4 regions of the Hymenobacter sp. genome follow, and region 1 is predicted to be linked to each of the others. Evidence: riboswitches for the same ligand, from Rfam matches in the RefSeq annotation. Region 1 holds a riboswitch; each other region holds the start of a gene.

Region 1 (5,274 bases):
AAAGGTGTAGGCCTGGTTGTACGTCCCGAAGTACTGATTCTTGTAGCTGGTGGTGCCGCCCTCCGTGGTGGGCGAGTTATTCAACTGGGCCGCCAGCTGGGTCAGCTCGTAGCTGGAACCCGTGAAATCTTCGGTCGAATACGCCCGGAAGAATCCATTGTTGCCCTTCAGCTCGACCCGATACTGATTGGTGCCCAAGTCCTTGATGCGGAAACGACTCAGGTTTTGGTAGGTGGAAGTGCCCACGCCGCGCTTGGCCTCCACGGTCAGCTTCAGGTCGTCTTTGATGAGGTAAGACACCGCGCCCTGTACGCGGTAGGAACGGGTTTTCTGGTCGCCCGCAATCAGCTCCTGCTCGGAGAAACCGGGCATGTACACGGTTTTGCCTTCCAGCTCGGAGTTCACCACGAAGCCCGGGCGATTCAGGGCGCGCGAAAACAGCAGGTTGTCGTCGCCGTGGCGGTTCACCGCCTCGTAGCCCAGCGGCGAGCCTTCGGGGTTCGCAGAAGTTTTGGTTGCGTTGAAGTTGTTGGCAAGCCAGTCTTGGGCTTCGAAATAGCTGCCGTTCAGCTTGATGGCAAACTTGTTGCCTAGCTTCTTGGCGTAGCGCAACTGGGCGTCGCGCAGGTTGCGTTCGCCGCCGCGCAGGCGCACGCTCAGGCCGTCGTACACAAACGGGTCTTTCGAGTTGAACAGCACCACGCCACTCAGGGCGTTGGAGCCGTAGAGGGCCGAGGCCGGGCCGTGGATGATTTCGATGCTCTCCATGTCGAGCTCCGGAATGCCCACCAGGTTGCCGGGGCTCAGGTTCAGGGACGGCAGCGCCGTATCCATGTAGTCCACGAGCTGAATCACGCGTTCCGACTTGGCCGTGTTGAAGCCGCGGGTGCTGACGCTGGTAAACAGCATCGACGCCGAGTTGACGTCGACGCCGGCCAGCTGGCCCAGGCCCGCCAGCACTTCCGGCGTGCTGATGCGCTCGAGCTGCTTGCCCGAAACTTTGTCGATGGTTACCGGTGCCCGCAGGATGTTTTCCTCCACCCGCGAAGCGGATACCACCGTTTCGTTGAGCAGCGTGGCGCTCCGCACCAGGTTAAAACGCAACGAGTTGTCGATGCCCGTGAGCGTGGAGTCCTGCGTTTCGTAGCCAACGTACGCTACCACCAGCACGACGGGGCTCTTGTCGAAAGCCGCGTTCAAGCTGAATTCGCCCAGCTGGTTGGTGCTTGTGCCAATGTAGGTCCCTTTGATGAAAACCGTGGCGCCGGGCAGGGGCTCGCCGGCGGCGGTGAACACTACGCCGCCCACGGTTTTTCCGGCGGGGTCGGGCAGTGCGGCAGCTTTGCGCTTGGCAGAAGCTTGACGAGGGTGGGGGCCGGTGGCGGGGGAAGCTAGCGCGGGCTGAGCCGGAAGCAGCGCTGCCACAACCAAGGCAGAATAAATGTGTTGCATTAAACTGATAATGTGTTGAACTAGAATGAAGCATCAAAATTAATGTTGCAACATCAATGAGATATCTTCTATTCGTTGAATCAGGAGATTCAGGGGGTAAAACACGCAAAACCGTCTGCCCAAAAAACACGCTCTTTCCCAGTGTTTACCTCAACACTGGAACGCGTGAAATTTTCGATATTTAGCACTTTACCCAGCTCGTTCTCACTCACTGAACCAGGTTATCGCCCGAGTACCTGACCCAAAGCATCTTATGGCTTTTGGTGGCCCTGGGCGCTGCTAATTATCGCGGCGTCCGTATCTTCGCCCTACGCTGCTATCCAGAAAGACAGAGGGACCGGGCCCGATGACGTCTTGGCAACCTACCGCGAGTAGGTGCCAACTCCCGTTTCACCGCCGTTTTTGGTGAAAGAAGATGCCAGCCGGAACCGAACCCTAGTGTTCGGGTTTCTTTCTGGATACGCGCATTTTGCCCGCTACTCAATCCGAAAGAAATGCCCACCGCCACCCTCACCGCCGCCCCGGAACGCGAAGCCGCCGCTTCGCGACACAGCCTCTCCGAGCTTCTTCGCCAGCGCCTGCTGATTCTCGACGGCGCCATGGGTACCATGATTCAGCGCTATCCGCTCACGGAGGAGGACTTTCGCGGCGCCCGCTTCGCCGACCATCCCAAGCCCCTGCGCGGCAACAACGACCTGCTGAGCCTCACGCGGCCGGATATCATCAAGGGCATCCACGCCGAGTACTTCGCCGCGGGAGCTGATATGGTGGAGACCAACACGTTCTCCGGCACCACCATTGCGCAGGCCGACTACGGCCTGGAGCACGTGGTGTACGAGCTGAACTACGAGTCGGCGCGCCTGGCCAAGGAAGCGGCCGACGAATACTCTACGCCCGACAAGCCGCGCTTTGTGGCCGGCGCCGTGGGCCCCACCAACCGCACCGCCTCGCTCTCGCCCGATGTGAACCGCCCGGGCTTCCGCGCCGTGACCTTCGACGAGCTGGCCACGGCCTACCTGGAGCAGGTGCGCGGCCTCGTGGACGGCGGCGTGGATGCGCTGCTCATCGAAACCATCTTTGACACGCTGAACGCCAAAGCGGCGCTCTACGCCGTGCAGAAGTTCTTTGATGACGGCGGCCGCGAGGTGCCCATCATGATTTCGGGCACTATTACCGACGCCTCGGGCCGCACCTTGAGCGGCCAGACGGTGGGAGCATTCTGGAACAGCATCAGCCACCTGCCGCTGCTGAGCGTGGGCCTGAACTGCGCCCTCGGGGCCGACCAGCTCCGCCAATACGTGCAGGAGCTGAGCCGCATTTCCGACGTGCACATTTCGGCGTATCCGAACGCGGGCTTGCCCAACGCTTTTGGCGGTTACGATGAGTCGGCGCAGGAATTTGCCGCGCTGGTAGAAGAGTACTTGAAGGAAGGAATTGTGACGGTGGTGGGTGGTTGTTGTGGCACCACGCCCCAGCACATTGCCGAGCTATCCCGCCTGGCCCAGAAGTATAAGCCCCGCCCCCTACCTACTGAAATTCCGCCCGCTACCCACCTGAGCGGCCTCGAACCGTTTGCCATCAAGCCCGATAGTCTGTTTGTGAACGTGGGCGAGCGCTGCAACGTGACCGGCTCCCGCGCGTTTGCCCGCCTCATCCGGACCGGCGCCTACGAGGAAGCCCTAGCGGTGGCCCGCGTGCAGGTGGAGGAAGGCGCCCAAGTGCTTGATATCAACATGGACGAAGGCATGCTCGATTCGGAGCAGGCCATGACGACGTTCCTGCACCTCATCGCCTCGGAGCCCGATATCTCGCGGGTGCCGCTCATGATTGACTCCTCGAAGTGGAGCGTGCTGGAAGCCGGCCTGAAGTGCGTGCAGGGCAAGAGCATCGTCAACTCCATCTCGCTGAAAGAAGGCGAAGAGGTGTTTTTGCAGCGGGCCCGCACGGTGCGCCAGTACGGCGCGGCCATGGTGGTGATGGCCTTCGACGAGGACGGCCAGGCCGACACGCTGGAGCGCCGCAAGGAAATCTGCCAGCGCAGCTACGACCTGCTGATGAGCATCGATTTCCCGCCCACGGACATCATTTTCGACCCCAACATCCTCATTGTCGGTACCGGCATGGAGGAACACCGCAACTACGCCATCGACTTCATCGAGTCGGTGCGCTGGATTAAGCAGAACCTGCCCGGCGCCCTCACTAGCGGCGGCGTGTCGAACATCTCATTCTCGTTCCGCGGCAACGACGTGGTGCGCGAGGCCATGCACGCGGCCTTCCTCTACCACGCCATCCGGGCCGGGCTGGACATGGGCATCGTGAACCCCAACCAGCTCGCGGTGTACGACGAAGTACCCAAAGACCTGCTGGAACTGGTAGAAGACGTGCTGCTAAACCGCCGCGCCGACGCCACCGAGCGCCTGCTTGAATTCGCCGACACGGTGAAGCAAAAAGGCAAGGTGGAAGTGGTGGCCGACGCCTGGCGCAGCCTGCCGGTGCAGGAGCGCCTATCGCACGCACTGGTGAAGGGCATCACCGAATTCATTGACGAAGACACAGAGGCCGCCCGCCAGGAGCTGGCCCGTCCGCTCGACGTGATTGAAGGCCCATTGATGGCCGGCATGAACGTGGTGGGCGACCTATTCGGCGCTGGCAAAATGTTCCTGCCGCAGGTAGTGAAATCAGCCCGCGTGATGAAGAAAGCGGTGGCTTACCTGGAGCCGTACCTCTTGGCCGACAAGCAAGGTTCGGACCGCCAGACGGCCGGCAAAATCCTCATGGCGACGGTGAAGGGTGACGTGCACGATATCGGCAAAAACATTGTGGGCGTGGTGCTGGCCTGCAACAACTTCGACATCATTGACCTTGGTGTGATGGTGCCGCTGGAAAAGATTCTGGACGAGGCCCAGAAGCAGCAGGTGGACGTTATTGGCCTTTCCGGCCTTATCACTCCTTCGCTTGATGAGATGGTGTACGTGGCTCAGGCCATGGAAAAACGCGGAATGAAAGTGCCCCTGCTCATTGGCGGTGCCACCACGTCGCGCCTGCACACAGCTGTGAAAATCTCGCCGGCCTACAGCGGCCCCGTGGTGCACGTGAACGATGCCTCACGTAGCGTGGGCGTGGCAGCAGGCTTGCTCGGCTCGGGCGAAGTGGCCTATGCCGAAACGGTGGCCGCCGACTACGCCGCCCTGCGCGCCGACTACGCCAGCCGCCAGCGCGAGAAGAACTACCTCACCATTGAGGCAGCCCGCGAAAACGGTTTTAAAGCGGACTGGGCCACCACGCCCATCACCAAACCGACTTTCCTCGGCACGAAGGTGCTGGAAGACTACGACCTCGCCGAGTTGGCTGAATACATCGACTGGACGCCTTTCTTCCATACTTGGGAGCTGAAAGGCCGCTACCCGCGCATCCTCACCGACGAGACGCTGGGCGAAGCCGCCACCAAGCTCTACGAAGATGCCCAGGCCATGCTCAAGCGCATCATCGACGAGAAGCTGCTCACGGCCCGCGCCGTGCTGGGCTTCTGGCCGGCCAACACCAAGGACTACGACACCATTGAAATCTACGCCGACGACTCGCGTGAGACGGTCGCAACCGAGTTTTTCACGCTGCGTCAGCAGGGCGAGAAAGGTCCCGGCATTCGCAACATTGCATTCTCTGACTTCCTGGCGCCGAAAGAAACGGGCCGGACGGATTATATGGGGGGGTTTGCCGTCACGGCCGGCATTGGCATTGAGAAGCTGCTCGACCAGTTTGCCGCCGACCACGACGACTACTCCAGCATCATGGTGAAGGCGTTGGCCGACCGCCTGGCGGAGG
Region 2 (5,274 bases), on a different contig from region 1:
TAGTGCGTCACGGCGTAGTCGCGCTGCTGCACCCAGCACCGGCCCGAATAGCCCGCCTGCAAGTACGTGCCGGTGCTGCGGTGGCTGGCGCGCTTGGCCGCGAAGCGGATGACGTACACCGTTTCGCCGCCCTGTTCCAGCACGGTATCAAGCTCCAGATTGAACTTACGCCAGCGCGCTTTGAACAACGGCGAAGTGCGCACGGGGTCGGCGCCGCCGGTATAAAACCCCTGCCCATGGCCCTCCACGCTAATCACACCCAACCCGCGCGCGGCCTTGTCCTCGCGTAGCACTCGCGCCTCGCGGACCCGGTGCTGCCCCATCGGCTGGCGCGCCAAGAAGCCGCCGTGCAGGTCGCGCTGCCCAGCCGGGGTCAGCAGGGTGCTCACATACTCTACCTCGGCTCGCACGGTGTCGAAGTTGCTGATTTGGCGGTGGGTGTACACCTCCGTCATGTAATCCTGCTGCTCGTAGTTTTGCGCGATGGCAGCCACCACTTTCTTCATGATGCGGCGCGGGTCTAGGCTTTCGCCGCGTACCTGCACGCCCTGCAGTTCGTAGGCGGCCGGCGCCAGCCGCACCGTGAGCAGCGCGGCGGCCCCTGCGGCGGGCACGGCCACGCTCGCCGGGCCGTAGCCCACGCTGCTGACTTGCAGCGGCCCCACCCCGTTCACCTTCAGCGCGAAGCGGCCCTGCCCGTCGGCCACCGTCCCGATGCCCTGGTCCGGCACCGAAACCGAGGCGTAGGGTACCGGCTGGCCGGTTTTGCGGTCGAGCACGGTGCCGCGCAAGGTTTGGCCAGTGGGGGCCGCGCTCACCCGCCGGGGCCGCGTCGCCGGGTTTAGGACCGAAGCCGCCGGGCGCGCCGTCACGGCCGTATCGGCTGCCACTTCCTGCTGGCTCGCCGCAAACTGCGCGCCGTGCGGCGGGTTTACGCTTCGCAAAAACAGGAAACCGTCCACCACCTCGCTCCAGGGGCCCGTCAGGGGCTGGTACTGGAAGGCGTAGGTAGTGAGCTGCCGGCCGGGCGCGTCGTGCTTCAAACTCACGAAAGCGTGGTCGGCCGGCTGGGCCAGCAGTTCGGCTTCCAGCGTGCCGGCGGCCGGGACGGGCACGGGCAACACGCTTCGGGCTTGGTAGCTACCCCCGCCCGCCAGCGTGCCCAATACATAAACTTGGTCGGCTCCCAGGGCCGCTTTCACGGCGCGGCCCATCGGCCGGAATGCCTGTAGCTCGCTGGCACCGAGCACCTCTACCCGGTTGGCCACGTGCGGCAGCGCGGCCCAGCAAACCACCTTTTCCTGCGGGTGCGCCCGCAGGTACCAGAGCAGGTTATCGGCCATTTGCGCGTCGCGCGGGTTGCTGTCGGTGGCTTTGAACTCGGCTTCGTCTTTGGCAGTGGGGTCGTGGGTGGCGTAGTCGCGGGCCTGTGCCAGCAGGCTGCGCAGGCTCTGCTGCCAGAACGCGGCCTCGGCGCGGCGCGGGGCGTCGGTGCCCGCGGCGGGCTTGTCGAGCAGGCGCGCGGTCTTGGCCACCTCCCGCTCAAAATCAGCCAAGCGGCCGGTGGGCGGAAACATAAACTGGTCGGCCATCAGGCTGATGACTTCGTCCAGGTAGTCATAGTTCAGGGCCGCCGCGCCCTTCTCCGACGCCAGAAACGCTTGCAGCTCGTCCACCACGTCGCCGCCGTACCCCCCGCTCAGCTGCGGGTCGAACCCGGCCACGCGGAGCTTGCCTTTGCCCAGCAGCGGCAGCACCGCCTGAAATTCCTGAGTGCTGGTCCAGATGTTGAATACGCTGTTGCCGATGGCCTCCTGCGCCGACGTGCCCGCTTCCAGCGCCTGTTGCGCCCGGTGCAAGTCGTAAAAACCACTTTCAAAAGCCACCGTGGTGAACCCCATTTTCTCCTGCAAAAAGCGCAACAGGCGGATTTTGGCCTCGAATACGTTGCCTTCGCCGTGGGTGGGCTCGCCGAGCATCACGACCCGCGCCCCGCCTATTTCCTGGGTCAAAAACTCCAAGTCTCGAAAATCAGCGTCGGCTGGGCTGATGCTGCGCACCGCGTGCACCGGCAGCGGCGTGGTAGATTGGGCTGTGGCGGGCACAGGGCCGGCCCACCCGAAAATAAGAGCGAGCAACAACAGAAAAGCAGTACGCACGAATGGCAGAAGAAAAGTGTGAACAAAGAGTGGCAGTTGGCTCGAAAGGCTGCAAGCTACTCTAACCATTCATTGAATGCGTTGCGCACAAAAAAACCCGAACCACAAGGGTTCGGGTTTTTCGTAACGCGTTAGTCGAAAGCTATTTATTCAGCTTCCAGCATCAGAGCGGCGCCGTCGGCCGACTTCAGCGTGAGCTTGTCGTCAGTGAGGGTTTCCACGTTGAAGGTGTTGCTGGTGGTGGCGCCGTCGGGCGTCATGGTGATGGTTTTGCCGGCTTGGTCGAAGGTGTATTTGCCGGAGATGGCGCCGGTGGCGCCGGTCATGTTGTAGGTGCCGTTGGCAAAAATGCGCAACTCCTCTTGCTTTTGCGCGTCGGTTTGCTTCACTTTGTCGCCAGCTGTATCGGTTTCTTTAGCAGTTTTCCAAACTTTGCTGTCGGTGCCATACAGCATGTTTACGCCTTCTACCTTGCCTTTGTCGCTGCCGCAAGCGGTGGCAAACAAGGTCAGCAGAACCAGCAGGCTGGCAACGTAACGGAGCGAAAAGATTGACTGAGGTTTCATGGGCACAAGAAGTAAAGGTGAAAGAATGAAGAACAAGCTCCGCAGGACGGGCTAGGCGGCTTACGGCCAATGCGCAAAAGAGTTGGGAGCGTAACCCCGCCTTAACTCCCCCGTATATGGCCCCTGTTAGCCTGCTCGCAGACGAACTTTTTTACTCTCTTTTTCATTCAAACTGAACCAAACCATGGGACTACTTGATTTTCTCAGCGACAAGGGCGAGCAAAAACCCGTAGAGCCCGCGGCAAAACCGGCTGCCGGCGCTACCGATTTTTTCGGAAACGCAAACAATTCAGCGGCTTCCGGTGATTCATATACCGTAGTGAGCGGCGACTCGCTCTCCAAAATTGCTAAAAACCACTACGGCGACGCGGCCAAGTGGCATCAGATATACGAGGCCAACAAGGCCATCATCGGCACCAACCCTGACCACATTGAAGTGGGCCAGGTGTTGACCCTACCTAGTCTCTAGGTACTTTTTTGCAGAAAAAAGGTGAGAAAAGCCACTCTGTTTCAGGGTGGCTTTTTTGTGTCTTATGGTTTCGCTCGATTTATGGCTGGCTTAGTGTCATGCAGCGCGCAGCGAAGCATCTCGCTCGGGGTAGTAACTTCAACCGTCTGTCATCCTGAGCGCAGCGAAGGACCTTCTCACCGTGGAATGACGGTTGGTGTTCGACAAGGTCCTTCGCTGCGCTCAGGATGGCAAGCGGCGCCAGCGAGATGCTCTGCATGACCGGCTATTTTGAAAAAACGTAGCTCACCGCTTGCCCATAAAAAAATTATTCGCGTACATTTGCCTCACCTACCCGGTACTCCTCGCTAACGGCGAGTAGTTTATAAGTTTTATACAGAAGCGGCGAGAGACTAGGCTCCCTGACCCGCTGGCAACCCTCCACTATGCGAAAGGTGCCAATTCCTACCCACCGGCGGTTTCGACCACGGCGGGACATATGACTCGAGTGCCATGGAAAACTCTGCTGCTTACGTTTCTTTTAGTCCGACTGCCCCGGCTGCACGCGCCTTGGTTTCGGACTTTTTCGTGTTGGCCCAAGGCGGCCTATTGCATGCTTCGTGCCCCGCGCGAATGCGAATATGCTGTTGTCGTCCGTGTTGTTGCTAAGCTGATTTCGGCTTAACCCCTTCTTTCTTCGTGGGAATCCCCTTACGCTGAAGCGTGCCGATTGGTCGCGTCGGCTTACAGGCTGCTCCGATGCTTCTGGCTACGCCCAGAGCCAGCCGCAAGTGCTTGAGCTACTGGCAACGCCGAGTAGACCCGCGAAGAAGTCCCTCCCTTTTCTTCATTTTCGCTTGCGCATGTCCACGTCCACCGCAACTTCTTCGTTTCAGCACGAACTGGCCACTACGGCCCAACACTTGGCCACGGTGCTCCCCGCCGACGCCAGCCACACCATCGATGCCGGCATTGCCGCCGTGCACGCCACGGGCCTGGCCCAGCGCAGCCTCCGCGTCGGCCAGACTGCTCCCGATTTTGCGTTGCCCGATGCTGCGGGCCGGTTCGTTTCGCTGGCCTCGCTGCTGGTTTCGGGGCCGGTGGTGCTGGTGTTTTACCGCGGCAACTGGTGCCCCTATTGCAGCGTGCAGCTGCGGGCTTACAACCAAGCTTTGGACCAAATTCGGGCGTACGGAGCCACGCTGGTGGCCGTTTCGCCCCAAACACCGGACCTGACCCGGCTCACGGCCGAAGAAAAAGAGCTGCGCTTTCCGGTGCTCAGCGACGTGGGCAATGCCGTGGCCCAGCAGTACGGGCTGGCCTACCAGGTGGGCGAGGCCTTGTACGGCGCTTTGCACGGCGTGGGCATCGACCTGGCCGCCTACAACGGCGACGACAGCGGCGAGCTGCCCCTGACAGGCACGTTCGTGATTGCCCAAAACGGGCGCGTGGCCTGGGCCGCCACCGAGGCCAACTTCAAGCTGCGCCCCGACCCGGCCGTGCTGTTGGAAGCACTTACCCGGCTCTAATCTAATTGCCAGTTGCGCCGCCTGTTAGCAGGTTGTGCCGCAGCTAAACACCCAACAACTATTCACTTTTTCACTTCAACCACCATGTCTGCACAACCCTTGCACTTCGAAACGCTGCAACTCCACGCCGGCCAGCAGCCCGACCCCACGACCGGTTCGCGCGCCGTGCCCATCCATCAAACTACTTCCTACGTGTTCAAGAGCGCCGAGCACGGCGCCAACCTATTTGCCCTGAAGGAGTTCGGCAACATCTACACCCGCCTGATGAATCCGACCACCGACGTGTTTGAGCAACGCGTGGCGGCCTTGGAAGGCGGTGTGGCGGCGTTGGCCACGGGTTCGGGCCAGGCGGCGCAGTTCATTGCCCTGAACAACATCCTGCAAGCCGGCGACAACTTCGTGAGCACGGCCTTCCTCTACGGCGGTACCTACAACCAGTTTAAGGTAGCGTTCAAGCGCTTGGGCATCGAGGCTCGCTTCGCCGACGGCGACAATCCGGCCAGCTTTGAAGCGCTGATTGACGACAAGACCAAGGCCCTTTACCTGGAAACCATTGGCAACCCCAGCTTCAG
Region 3 (5,274 bases), on a different contig from region 1:
TCAGCAACAGGCCGGAGGTGTACTTGTCGTAATAATTCAGCTCCAGCACCAAGTGGTTTTTCAGCACGGCCGCGTCCAAGCCCACGTTCCACTGCCGGGTCGATTCCCAGCTCAGGTCGGGGTTGGCCAGCTGCAGCGGGGCGGTGCCCGGCAGGTCGAGGTAGTTGGCACCGCCTTGCACCAGGCCCAGGGCCGCAAAGTCGCTGATGCCGGCCTGGTTACCGGTTCTGCCCATGCTGGCCCGCAGCTTCAACTCCTGGAAAATGCCGAGGTCCTGAATGAAGTTTTCCTCGCCCAGGCGCCAGCCCAGCCCCACGGCCGGGAAATAGCCCCAGCGGTTGTCGCGCCCGAAGCGCGAGGAAGCATCGGCCCGCACGCTCACATCAGCCGTGTACCGCTCCTTGAAGCTGTAAGTGGCCTTACCAAAAAACGACACCAGCCCGGCCTGCGAGCGCGACGAGCTGCCCGTTTGCGTGGCCGACGAGGCGATGGTGGTCAAGTCGTTGCCCGGAAACTGCTGGCCCGCCAGGCTGGTCCGCTGGAAGGTGTTGCGCTGCAAGGTATTGCCCACCAGCGCCTGCAAGGAATGGTTTTCGCCGAAGTTCACGCTGTAGTTCAGCGTCTGCTCGTTGAGCAGGGTAATGTCGCGCGAGAGAAACGACGAGGCCGTGCCCCGCGGCTGCCCCGCCAGAATCAACGTGTTGTTGAAGTTATTCTCGTACATGTCGTTGAAGTCGATGCTCCAACTGCTGCGGAAAGTCAGGTTTTTGCCGAACTGGTAGGTGCCGTACACGTTCGAAATCACGCGCGTGCCCACCGCGTCATTGTTCAGGTTTTTGATGAGCGCCTGGGCGTTATCAAACGACCCGTACTTCGCATAAGAACCATCGGGGTTATAAATCGGCAGGTTGTTGCGCGTGAACAAGGCCGAGTTGATGACGCCCACGGGGTTGTTGTCGTTGCTGCTCACGTTGCGGTGCGTGCGGCTCAGCGCGGTGCTCGTGCCAATGCGCAGCTTGTCCGTCACCGAGTTGTCGAGGTTGACGCGCAAACTGAACCGGTCGAAAGCGCTGGGCTTGGCCACCGATTCCTGCGTGAAATAGCCCGCCCCGATGTAAAACTGGGTTTTGCCGGAGCCGCCGGCGGCCGACAGCTCGTAGCTGTGCGTTTGGGCGGTGCGGAACACGTCAGAGAGCCGGTCGTAGGTCGGCTGCTCCTCCGGCAGTCCGCGCCCCCCCGAGGCGGCAGGGCGGTACGGCACCAGGGCCGGAGTGCCGCCGTCGTTCAGAAAACGCTCGTTTTCCAGCGCGGCCAGTTCGGGGCCGCTGGCCAGTTTATACTGCTTGGGCGCCTCCGACAGCGCGTGGTACGTGTTGAAGGTGATGCGCGTTTTGTCGCCGGCCTTGCCGCGCTTGGTCGTGATGAGCACTACCCCATTGGCCCCGCGCGAACCGTAAATGGCCGTGGCGTTGGCATCTTTCAGGATTTCGATGCTTTCGATATCCGAGGGGTTGAGGTCGGCCAGCGGGTTGCTCGACACCTGGTTGCCCAGGCCCGTCGCAATCAGGTTGGTGTTGTTGATGAACACGCCATCCACCACGTAGAGCGGGTCGTTGCTGGCGTTCACCGAATTACTGCCCCGGATGCGGATGAAAATGCCCCCGCCCGGCACGCCCGAGTTGGCCGAAACCTGCACGCCGGGCGCCTTGCCCTGCAACAGTTGGTCGGGGCTGGCAGCCGGAATGTTCTTTAGCTCGTCCCCCCGCACCGAGCTGATGGCACTGGTCAGGGTTTTGCGGTTCTGCTCGCTGTAGCCCGTCACCACCACTTCCGCAAGCTCCTGCAAATCAGGCGCCAGGTCGATGGCGAGGGGGCCCGTGGCGGCCGCTACTTCCTTGGGGGCATAGCCCACGAAACTGAAAACGAGCGCGCTGCCGGGAGCTGCCGGGAGCGTAAATTGTCCGTTGGCGTCGGTGGTGGTACCCACGGTGCTGCCTTTGGCGAGTACCGTCACGCCGGGCAACGGCGTGTGGCTGCTGGCGTCGGTCACGGTGCCGCGCACCACGGGCTCGGGGCCCGTTTGCGCGTGGCTGGTGGCGGTGGCCCCTCCCCACAGCAGGAGAAAGAGCGACCGCCGAAGCGTATTGGTGTTCATGAGAAGCAAGAGTTGGGGGTGGAGGGGCCGGGCCAGCCGCGCGTTGGCGGGACACAAGCGGGCCCAAGGGTGAAAAGTCTGGGCCCATGGGCCGCGTCCGCACGTGCTCCGGTGCACCAGGAGCGTGGGGGTCGCGGCGTTCGGCGGCGAGGGTGAGCCGCCGTTTGTGCACAACGACGCCCGGCCCCAAGCCGCAGGTTTTGCCCAGAAAATGAGAGGTAGCCCGCGCCTACCCATTGAAGGTCAGGCGCTGGGAGGCTGGCGAACAGCTGCCGCGCAGGCACAACAGCCCATGCGGCACCCGGCTATGGCTTAGCCGCGGCAGCCCGTGAGGCCGGCAGGAAAATGAAAGAGCACTTCGCTCAACAGCCCCGGCCGGCCCGCCGCATACAGGCGGGCATGCTCGACGTGCAACAACAGCCATGCTGTACGGCTGAAGGGGCAGTCGGAAAAGCGGGGAGGGGACGCGAAAAGTCCATGGCTTTTGTTTTTATATGGTCAGGACTTGGCACCGTTTCGGAGGGTTAGCCCCGTTGGTTGCCGGCGTTTCGTCGAGCCTGTCTCTCCACGCCTCTGTATAAAAACAATTCTTTGGTTTGAAGGAATTGTGCTGCAAATGTAAAGCAACATTTTTCTCAAAGCCTAATAAAAAGCCCGAATTTTATTTCTCGCAGCGCTTATCCTCCACTTTAAAGCCATTGCGGGGGAAAGGGCCAAAAGTTGTCTCACAAGCGCTGGTGCCTATATTTGTCCCAACTCGAACCGTTTGCAGAACCTCCTTGCACACGACGGAAAAAAATTTCAACGGGCCTGCATACACTCCCATTTTGAACGAGAAATTGATTGGAAATCGCACCTGTTGTTGTGGCCCCGCCGCCGCCTAACCCCGCGTAGCCCTGCCCGCAGGCGCCCATTTTCCAATCGTATTTTCGTTTCCATGCCCCCTACTCCACTGGCCGTTTCCCGGCCTGACCTCGTGCGCGGTATCCGCCGCTGGGACTTCGTGGCGCTCATCGTCAACATCACCATCGGGGCCGGCATCCTGGGCCTACCGTCCAAGATTTATGCGCTGGTCGGGGCCTATAGCCTGGTGGCCTACGTGGCAAGTGCGGCCATTGTGGCCGGTATCATCCTGTGCTTTGCCGAGGTGAGCAGCCGCTTCAATGGCACCGGCGGCCCCTACCTCTACGCCCGGCAGACCTTTGGGCCGCTGGTGGGTTTCGAAGTGGGCTGGATGCTCTGGATTTCCCGGCTGGCCAGCTTCGCCGCGCTTTGCAACTTGTTTGTCGACTACGCCGCGTATTTCTGGCCCAGCGTGGGCGCGGGAGTGGGCCGGGCAGCGCTCATGGCAGCCATAATCAGTGGCCTCACGGTCGTCAATCTGGTGGGCGTACGCACGGCTTCGCGCGTCAACAACTTGTTCACCGTCAGCAAGCTGTTGGCTTTAGTATTTTTCACCGGGGTGGGGTTATTTTTCGTTGATTGGCAAGCGTTTTCGTTTGCTGTGGCGCCCACTTACGCGGGCTTTTCGGGGGCGGTGCTGCTCCTCATTTTCACCTTTTCGGGGTTCGATGTGGCGGCCATTCCAGCGGGTGAAATCGAACAGCCGCAACGCAACGTACCCTTTGCCCTGTTCACCGCCATTGCCACGGTGGCCTTGCTGTTTTTGCTGGTGCAGGTGGTGTGCATCGGCACGCTGCCGGGCCTAGCCACCTCGCAGCGGCCCTTGGCCAACGCCAGCGAGCAGTTCATGGGCCCGGCGGGGGCGGCGTTCATTGCCGGGGCGGCCATGCTCACGGCGCTGGGCACGCTCAATGCCCTGATGCTCACGGGCCCGCGGCTGCTGTTTGCGTTGGCCGAACAAGGCCAGATTCCGGCCTTTTTTGGCGCTTTACACCCGCGTTTTCGCACGCCGCACGTGGCGCTGCTGGTGTCGGCGGCGCTCAAGCTGGTGCTGGCTATTTCGGGCACGTTCATTTACGCCCTCACCCTGAGCACCATCATTCGGCTGGGCTACTTTGCCCTGACTTGCGCCGCGCTGCCGGTGTTGCGGCGGCGCCACCCGGCCCAGCCGGCACCGTTTCAGGTATGGGGCGGTGGCGCTGTGGCGGTGGCTTGCGTGGCGCTTTGCCTGTGGCTGCTGTCCAACAGCGCCGCCAACGAAGCGCGCGACGTGGGCGTGGCTGCAGTGGCCGGTTTAGGCCTTTACTTTCTTTCCAATCGCCGAAAATCCAGCAGCACGGGGTAGAGACGCAATATTTTGCGTCTTGGCGTTCAACGATGACGTCTGGGCGGTGCCGCACAAACGGCGCGGCCGCGGCGACGCAAAATGTTGCGTCTCTACCCCGTGCTGCTTTTTCCAATTAGCATCAATACAAACCCGTATTTCAGAATGCCGCTCTCCTCTCCCATTGCCTCCGTTGCCATTCGCACGCCGCAGCGCGTGGCCGAAATTTCCTGGTTTGACGACCTCTGCGGCGGCGACACCCAATACCTGAGCGTGCTCGATGGAGCCTACCGCAGCTCCTGGGCCCATTGCCGCGACATTGTGCTGACGTCGGAGCGGCTGGGCTACTCCAATATCCTGCTGCCCACCTCCTACACCGTGGGCCAGGACGTGATGACGTTTGCGGCCGGCATTGCCCCTCAAACGTCGCGCATCAACTTGCTCACGGCCATTCGCACCGGCGAAATTCACCCGCCCATGCTGGCGCGGGCCCTGGCTTCGCTCGACCACATGCTCGAAGGCCGCCTCACCATCAACATCATCAATTCGGACTTGCCGGGCCTGCGCGAAGTGCCCGAACTGCGCTACCAGCGCTGCGCCGAAACCATCGAAATCCTGCAGCAGGCCTGGACGCAGGAACGCATCGTGCACAAGGGCGAGCTTTACCAGTTCGACATGCCCGCTGACCCCGCCAAGCCGTACCAGCAAAACGGCGGCCCGCTGCTCTATTTCGGCGGCACTTCGGAGGGCGCCCGCGCGGTGTGCGCCAAGTACTGCGACATGTTCCTGATGTGGCCCGAAACCGAGGAGATGCTTTACGAGACCATGCAGGACCTGAGCGCCCGCGCCGCCGCGCACGGCCGTCAGATTGACTTTGGCTTGCGCATCCACG
Region 4 (5,274 bases), on a different contig from region 1:
CGTTTGGCTTAAGAAAAACAGCAGCGCACGGTTGGCTGCTTGGCCCGCTGGAACGGGCCAGTAGCGGTAGGCCAGCAGCACGCCATTCAACAAGAGGTAGACCGGGTAAATGCGGGCTACGCGCCGCCAGAGGTAGCGCCGCCACCACGCGGCGGTAACCTGCACCGTGCCCAGGTACCGGGTTGCGATAACAAAGCCGCTGAGCACGAAGAAGATGCCCACACCTACATAAAATTGGCTGAAAATGTTTTGGATTCCTTCGGCCACCGGGGGCCGGAAATGCAGGAAGAAAACCAGGTAGGCCGCAATGGCCCGCAAGCCAGTGAGAGCCGGGTAGTAAGGCCGTGCGGTGGGTGGCGCAGCGGGGGCGGGAGCTGGCATAATGCCGCAAACTACTGCTTGCCGCGGGCTAGTTGGCCGCTGGTAAGCATGCAGCAAGCGCTGCCGGGAGCCATCTCAACCCCTCGGCTGCTTGCTAAGCCGTTCACAGACTGACACTACTGCTGTAGCAAACCTTCACAACCCTGCTTTTTACCGTGGGGCCGCGAGTGGTTGAGCAGGCGCGCCGACAAGGCCTATGTAGTTTTGCTCTCTCATTCCGAAGTGGTTTTCATGTTCCGATTACTATCCGTAAGCTGTTTGGTGGCTATCCAGGGGCTTGCGCAAGCACCACAGGCCTTGGCTCAAACACCGGCCGACAGCAGCCGCAGCCTGCGCGAAGTCACCGTATACGCCTCCCGCCTCAGCCAGCCCCTGAACCAAACCGGGCGCGCCGTGACGGTCATTTCCGGCGCCAGCATTACGCGCTATCCGGTGAATTCGCTCGACGATTTGCTGCGCTGCCTGCCCGCATTGGAAGTGCAGAGCCGCGGCCCCTTCGGCGCGCAAGCCGACGTGAGCCTGCGCGGCAGCACCTTCACCCAGGTGCTTTTCCTGCTGGACGGCATGCGACTGAACGACCCGCTGACGGGCCACTTTGGGGCCTACTTGCCCATCACGCCGGCCGAGATTGAGCAGATTGAAATCATCCGTGGGGCTGGGGCGGCTCTCTACGGGCCCGATGCCGTGGGCGGCGTCATCAACATCGTTACCAAAACCTTTGCCGCCACCGAGCGCCGCGACGAGGCCGAACTCACCAGCACTACCATGCGCGGTGAGTGGAACCTATGGCACACCAACACGGGCGGCTTTCTGGCTAAAAACGGCTTGCGCGTGGGGGGTGGCATCTTGCTGAACACCACTGACGGCCAGCTGCGCGGTGCGCCAAGCAGCCAGCGCAGCGATGCCAATCTTAAAACGTATTCCCTTTCGGCCGCTTACGACATCACGTCCAAACTGAGTTTGGCTGCCCGCGCCAGCCTCGACCGGCGCGACTACAACGCCCAGTTTTTCTACACCACTAACGCCGGCGACCTGGCCCGCGAAACCACCAACAAAAACTGGTACCAAGGCCAGCTCAGCTACCAGCACAACGAGCGCGCCCGCACCGAAGCGCAAGTGTCGACCAGCCGCGGCACCGACTATTACCTCTACACGCCCACGTCGGTGGCCAGCGACCACCTCACGCACTACACCAACGTGTTGCTGAGCCACCAGCAGCAGGTTGGAGACAAAGTGCGCGCCACGCTGGGCGGCCAAGCCGACCGCCGTGCGGTGGAAAGCAACGACCGCGGCAATCACGCGCAGTGGCACTACGCCGCCTTCGGCGTGGTGGCCGTGACGCCAAGTGCCGGCCTAGCCCTAACCGGGGGCCTGCGCGTCGACCACGACCAAGCCTACGGCACCGAACTAGTGCCCCAACTCAATGCGAGCCAGCAAATAGGAGAGGCCCTCACCGTGCGGGGCGCCATCGGCCGGGCCATTCGCGCCCCCGATTTCACGGAGCGCTACAATGCTAATGGCCGGCCTGGCATTGTGCCCAATGGCTTCAACGTGGGCAATGCCGCCCTGCAAGCGGAGCGGACCACGAACTACGAAATGGGGGCTGACTACCGCCCATTTCCGGGCTTTACTGCCAAGCTGACTGGTTTCCTGCGGAAGGGCAACAACCAGATTGACTACGTGCCGACGCCCGGTGCGCAGGTCATCGAAGCCAGCGGCCTCACCAATCTCAACGCCGCCAGCACCTACCGCTTTGCCCAAAACCTGTTCGATGTCACCACCCGTGGCCTTGAAGCCGAGCTGACGTATGCCCACCAGTTCACGCCCAAAACCCGTTTTGATGGCAGCCTGGGCTACACTTTGGTGAAGGTGACCAATGCCGAAAGCATTGCCTCGCAGTACCTGGCCAACATTGCCCGCCACGTGGTGTCCGGCACGGTCGGCATCACGTCAAACCGCGTCAATGCGAGCTTCAGCGGGCTGTGGAAGCAGCGCGATGCCAACGCCGTAGCGGCCATCAGCCGGGTGCAGCGGCCGGAATACGCCGTGTTCAATGCCCGGCTGGAAGCCGCAATCTTGCCGCAGCGCCTGTGGCTCACGGGGCAGGTGCAGAACCTGTTCAACGAAAAATATTCGGACTTGCTGGGTGCCCAAATGCCCACGCGCTGGCTGATGGGCGGCGTGCGGCTGGCCCTGCGGAAATAGAGCCGCGTAAATGCTCCTAGCTACCGATTTGGAAAAATCGGGCGAGTGTGCCGTACCTTTGCGGCATCAATTCTTTCTCCCAAAGGATTGTTTTTATACAGAGGCGCTGAGAGACAGGCTCTAAGATGCGCCGGCAACCATCCGCAACCGCGGGCAAGGTGCCAATTCCTGACCATATAAAAACAAGTTGCCGTGGACGCTGCCAACAACCTTCTCGTTTCTCCCGCCTCGTTTCAGGCCCGCGCCGTAGCCGTGCGCCCGGCCGGCATGGGCTGTTGTTGTTGTCTGGCTTAAGCACCGACGTCTCCGTCTGATTTCGCGGGGGTGAGTTGGTGAAGGTCCGCTTAGCGGGCCTTGCACCCTTTTCCTGCTTGTGGGTATTCCAAACGTAACGCTACCAGCGTTGGCAGAAACGCGTGCACGCGGCTGCCTCGTCCGCGGCACTTATCCCACACTTCATCAGCGGGTTTCAATCAATTTCGAACTATCCGGGCGCCGTTTTCGCGGCTGCTTTGTTCTCTAACTCAGTTTCTTCTAATTCTCTCCAGTTTATGGCCTCTTTGCAAAAGCCCATTGGCATCTATTTCGAGCACCCCGAATGGTTTAAGCCGCTCTTCGCAGAGTTGGACCGTCGCGGGCTGCCCTACGAGAAGATTGATGCCGCGCACCACCTCTTCAACCCCGCCGAAAAGGAAAGCCGCTACAGCCTCGTGGTGAACCGCATGAGTTCCTCGGCCTACTTGCGCGGGCACGGCCAGGGTATATTCCACACCGCGGGCTATGCCACTCACCTCGAGCGCATTGGCACGCGCATCATCAACGGTTCGGCGGCCACGGCCATCGAGACCAACAAGGCCCGCCAGCTCTCTTTGTTCGAGTCACTGGGCCTGAAGTACCCCAAGTCGTTTGTGATTAATCACGCCTCGCGCGCAATCGACGCGGTCAAGGAGCTTCGCTTCCCCATCGTAGTGAAAGTAAACATTGGCGGCAGCGGCGCGGGCATCATTCGCTTCGACACGCCGGAAGGCTTGCAAGCGGCTGTGGAAGCCAACCAGATTGACCTCGGCATCGACCAAACCGCGCTGGTACAGGAGTACGTAACGCCCCGCGGCGGCAACATCCACCGCGTGGAGACGCTGGACGGCAAGTTCCTGTACGCCATGAAAGTGTACACCACTGGCGAGAGCTTCAACCTGTGCCCGGCCGAAATCTGCCAGATTCCGGAGGAGCAGTCGGCCGAGTTCTGCTTGACCGAAGCGCCCAAGAAAGGCATCCAGGTAGAGGCCTTCACGCCTCCCGCTGAGGTGGTTGCCGCTGTTGAGCGCATCGTGGCTGCCGCCAAAATTGACGTGGGTGGCATCGAGTACCTCATCGACGACCGCACCGGCGATGTGCTCTTCTACGACATCAATGCCCTGTCCAACTTCGTGGCCGATGCCGTGAACGTGGTAGGTTTTGACCCCTACGCCCGTTTCGTGGACTACCTGGAAGCGCAACTGCCCGCTTCCGCCACCGCATCTGTGCAGTCCGAACTGGCCACTGCTTAATCCAAAATAATAACAACTGAACGTCATGCTGAGCGCAGCCGAAGCATCTCGCCCGCTTCGTTGCAGCGAAGTGAAGTACTCACGCAGTAGAGATGCTTCGGCTGCGCTCAGCATGACGTTCTTTTAGGCTTACTTAACATGAAATTCGGATATTGGATGCCCATTTTCGGGGGCTGGCTGCGTAACGTGGAAGACGAGCAAATGCCCACCGACTGGAACTACGTGAAGCAGCTGGCGCAACGCAGCGAAGCCCTCGGCTACGACCTTACGCTGATTGCAGAGCTGTATTTGAACGACATCAAGGGCACGGAAGCCCCGTCGCTCGAAGCGTGGAGCACGGCCGCGGCCTTGGCTGCTGTGACCGAGCAACTGGAAATAATGGTGGCCGTACGCCCCACTTTTCACAACCCCGCGCTGCTCGCCAAGCAGGCCGCCAACATTGACTTAATTGCGCCCGGTCGCTTGTCGCTGAATGTGGTATCGAGCTGGTGGCGCGACGAGGCCACTAAATACGGCCTGCACTTCGAGCAGCACGACGACCGGTACGCCCGCACCCGCGAATGGCTGGACGTGGTGACCAATGTGTGGAAGCAGGACCATTTCAGCTACGAGGGTAAGTACTACCAAGTGGCCGACAACATTCTGCAGCCCAAGCCCGCCAAAGCGCCGTTCCTCTATGCCGGGGGCGAGTCGGAAGCGGCAAAAGACCTCATCTCGACGCAGTGCGACGGCTACGTGATGCACGGCGACTCACCCGAGCAAATCGGGGCCCGCATTGCCGACATGCGCCGCCGCCGCGAGCAGAAAGGCTTGCCGCCCATGAAGTTCGGCGTGGCCGGTTACACCATTGTGCGCGACAACGAGCAGGACGTGAAGAAGGAGTTGGACCGCATCACCAACGTGAAATCGTCGGCGGCTGGCTACGACAACTACCAGCAGTGGCTGGCCGGCACGCAACTGGAGCAGCAAGTGTCGCTGCACGACTACTCAGTGTCGAACCGCGGCCTGCGCACGGGCCTCACCGGTACCCCCGCGCAGCTACAGGACCGCATCGGTGCCTTCGAGGCGGTAGGTGTGGACTTCTTCCTACTACAGGCCAGCCCACAGTTGGAAGAAATGGAGCGGTTCTCCGAATCGGTTA

Evidence for each region. A riboswitch is a leader RNA that binds a small molecule or an ion and turns the genes downstream of it on or off. The one in region 1 is predicted to bind S-adenosylmethionine.
Region 2: linked by a shared signal. The riboswitch ahead of VF629_RS19670 (peroxiredoxin-like family protein) and the one ahead of metH (methionine synthase) in region 1 are both predicted to bind S-adenosylmethionine.
Region 3: linked by a shared signal. The riboswitch ahead of VF629_RS15295 (TonB-dependent receptor) and the one ahead of metH (methionine synthase) in region 1 are both predicted to bind S-adenosylmethionine.
Region 4: linked by a shared signal. The riboswitch ahead of VF629_RS22410 (hypothetical protein) and the one ahead of metH (methionine synthase) in region 1 are both predicted to bind S-adenosylmethionine.

The regions. Positions count from the first base shown of each region.
Region 1 covers NZ_DASVSI010000175.1:95,916-101,189, reverse strand. Annotated here, with positions in the region: gene VF629_RS24775 (TonB-dependent receptor) at 1-1,425, opposite strand, end outside; SAM riboswitch class I at 1,766-1,874, shown strand; gene metH (methionine synthase) at 1,947-5,274, shown strand, end outside.
Region 2 covers NZ_DASVSI010000140.1:964-6,237, reverse strand. Annotated here, with positions in the region: gene VF629_RS19685 (erythromycin esterase family protein) at 1-2,159, opposite strand, end outside; gene VF629_RS19680 (hypothetical protein) at 2,306-2,725, opposite strand; gene VF629_RS19675 (LysM peptidoglycan-binding domain-containing protein) at 2,910-3,194, shown strand; SAM riboswitch class I at 3,563-3,679, shown strand; gene VF629_RS19670 (peroxiredoxin-like family protein) at 4,037-4,702, shown strand; gene VF629_RS19665 (O-acetylhomoserine aminocarboxypropyltransferase/cysteine synthase) at 4,787-5,274, shown strand, end outside.
Region 3 covers NZ_DASVSI010000111.1:3,054-8,327, forward strand. Annotated here, with positions in the region: gene VF629_RS15295 (TonB-dependent receptor) at 1-2,155, opposite strand, end outside; SAM riboswitch class I at 2,643-2,739, opposite strand; gene VF629_RS15300 (APC family permease) at 3,093-4,403, shown strand; gene VF629_RS15305 (LLM class flavin-dependent oxidoreductase) at 4,548-5,274, shown strand, end outside.
Region 4 covers NZ_DASVSI010000155.1:36,285-41,558, forward strand. Annotated here, with positions in the region: gene VF629_RS22400 (acyltransferase) at 1-381, opposite strand, end outside; gene VF629_RS22405 (TonB-dependent receptor) at 679-2,586, shown strand; SAM riboswitch class I at 2,677-2,769, shown strand; gene VF629_RS22410 (hypothetical protein) at 3,138-4,133, shown strand; gene VF629_RS22415 (LLM class flavin-dependent oxidoreductase) at 4,272-5,274, shown strand, end outside.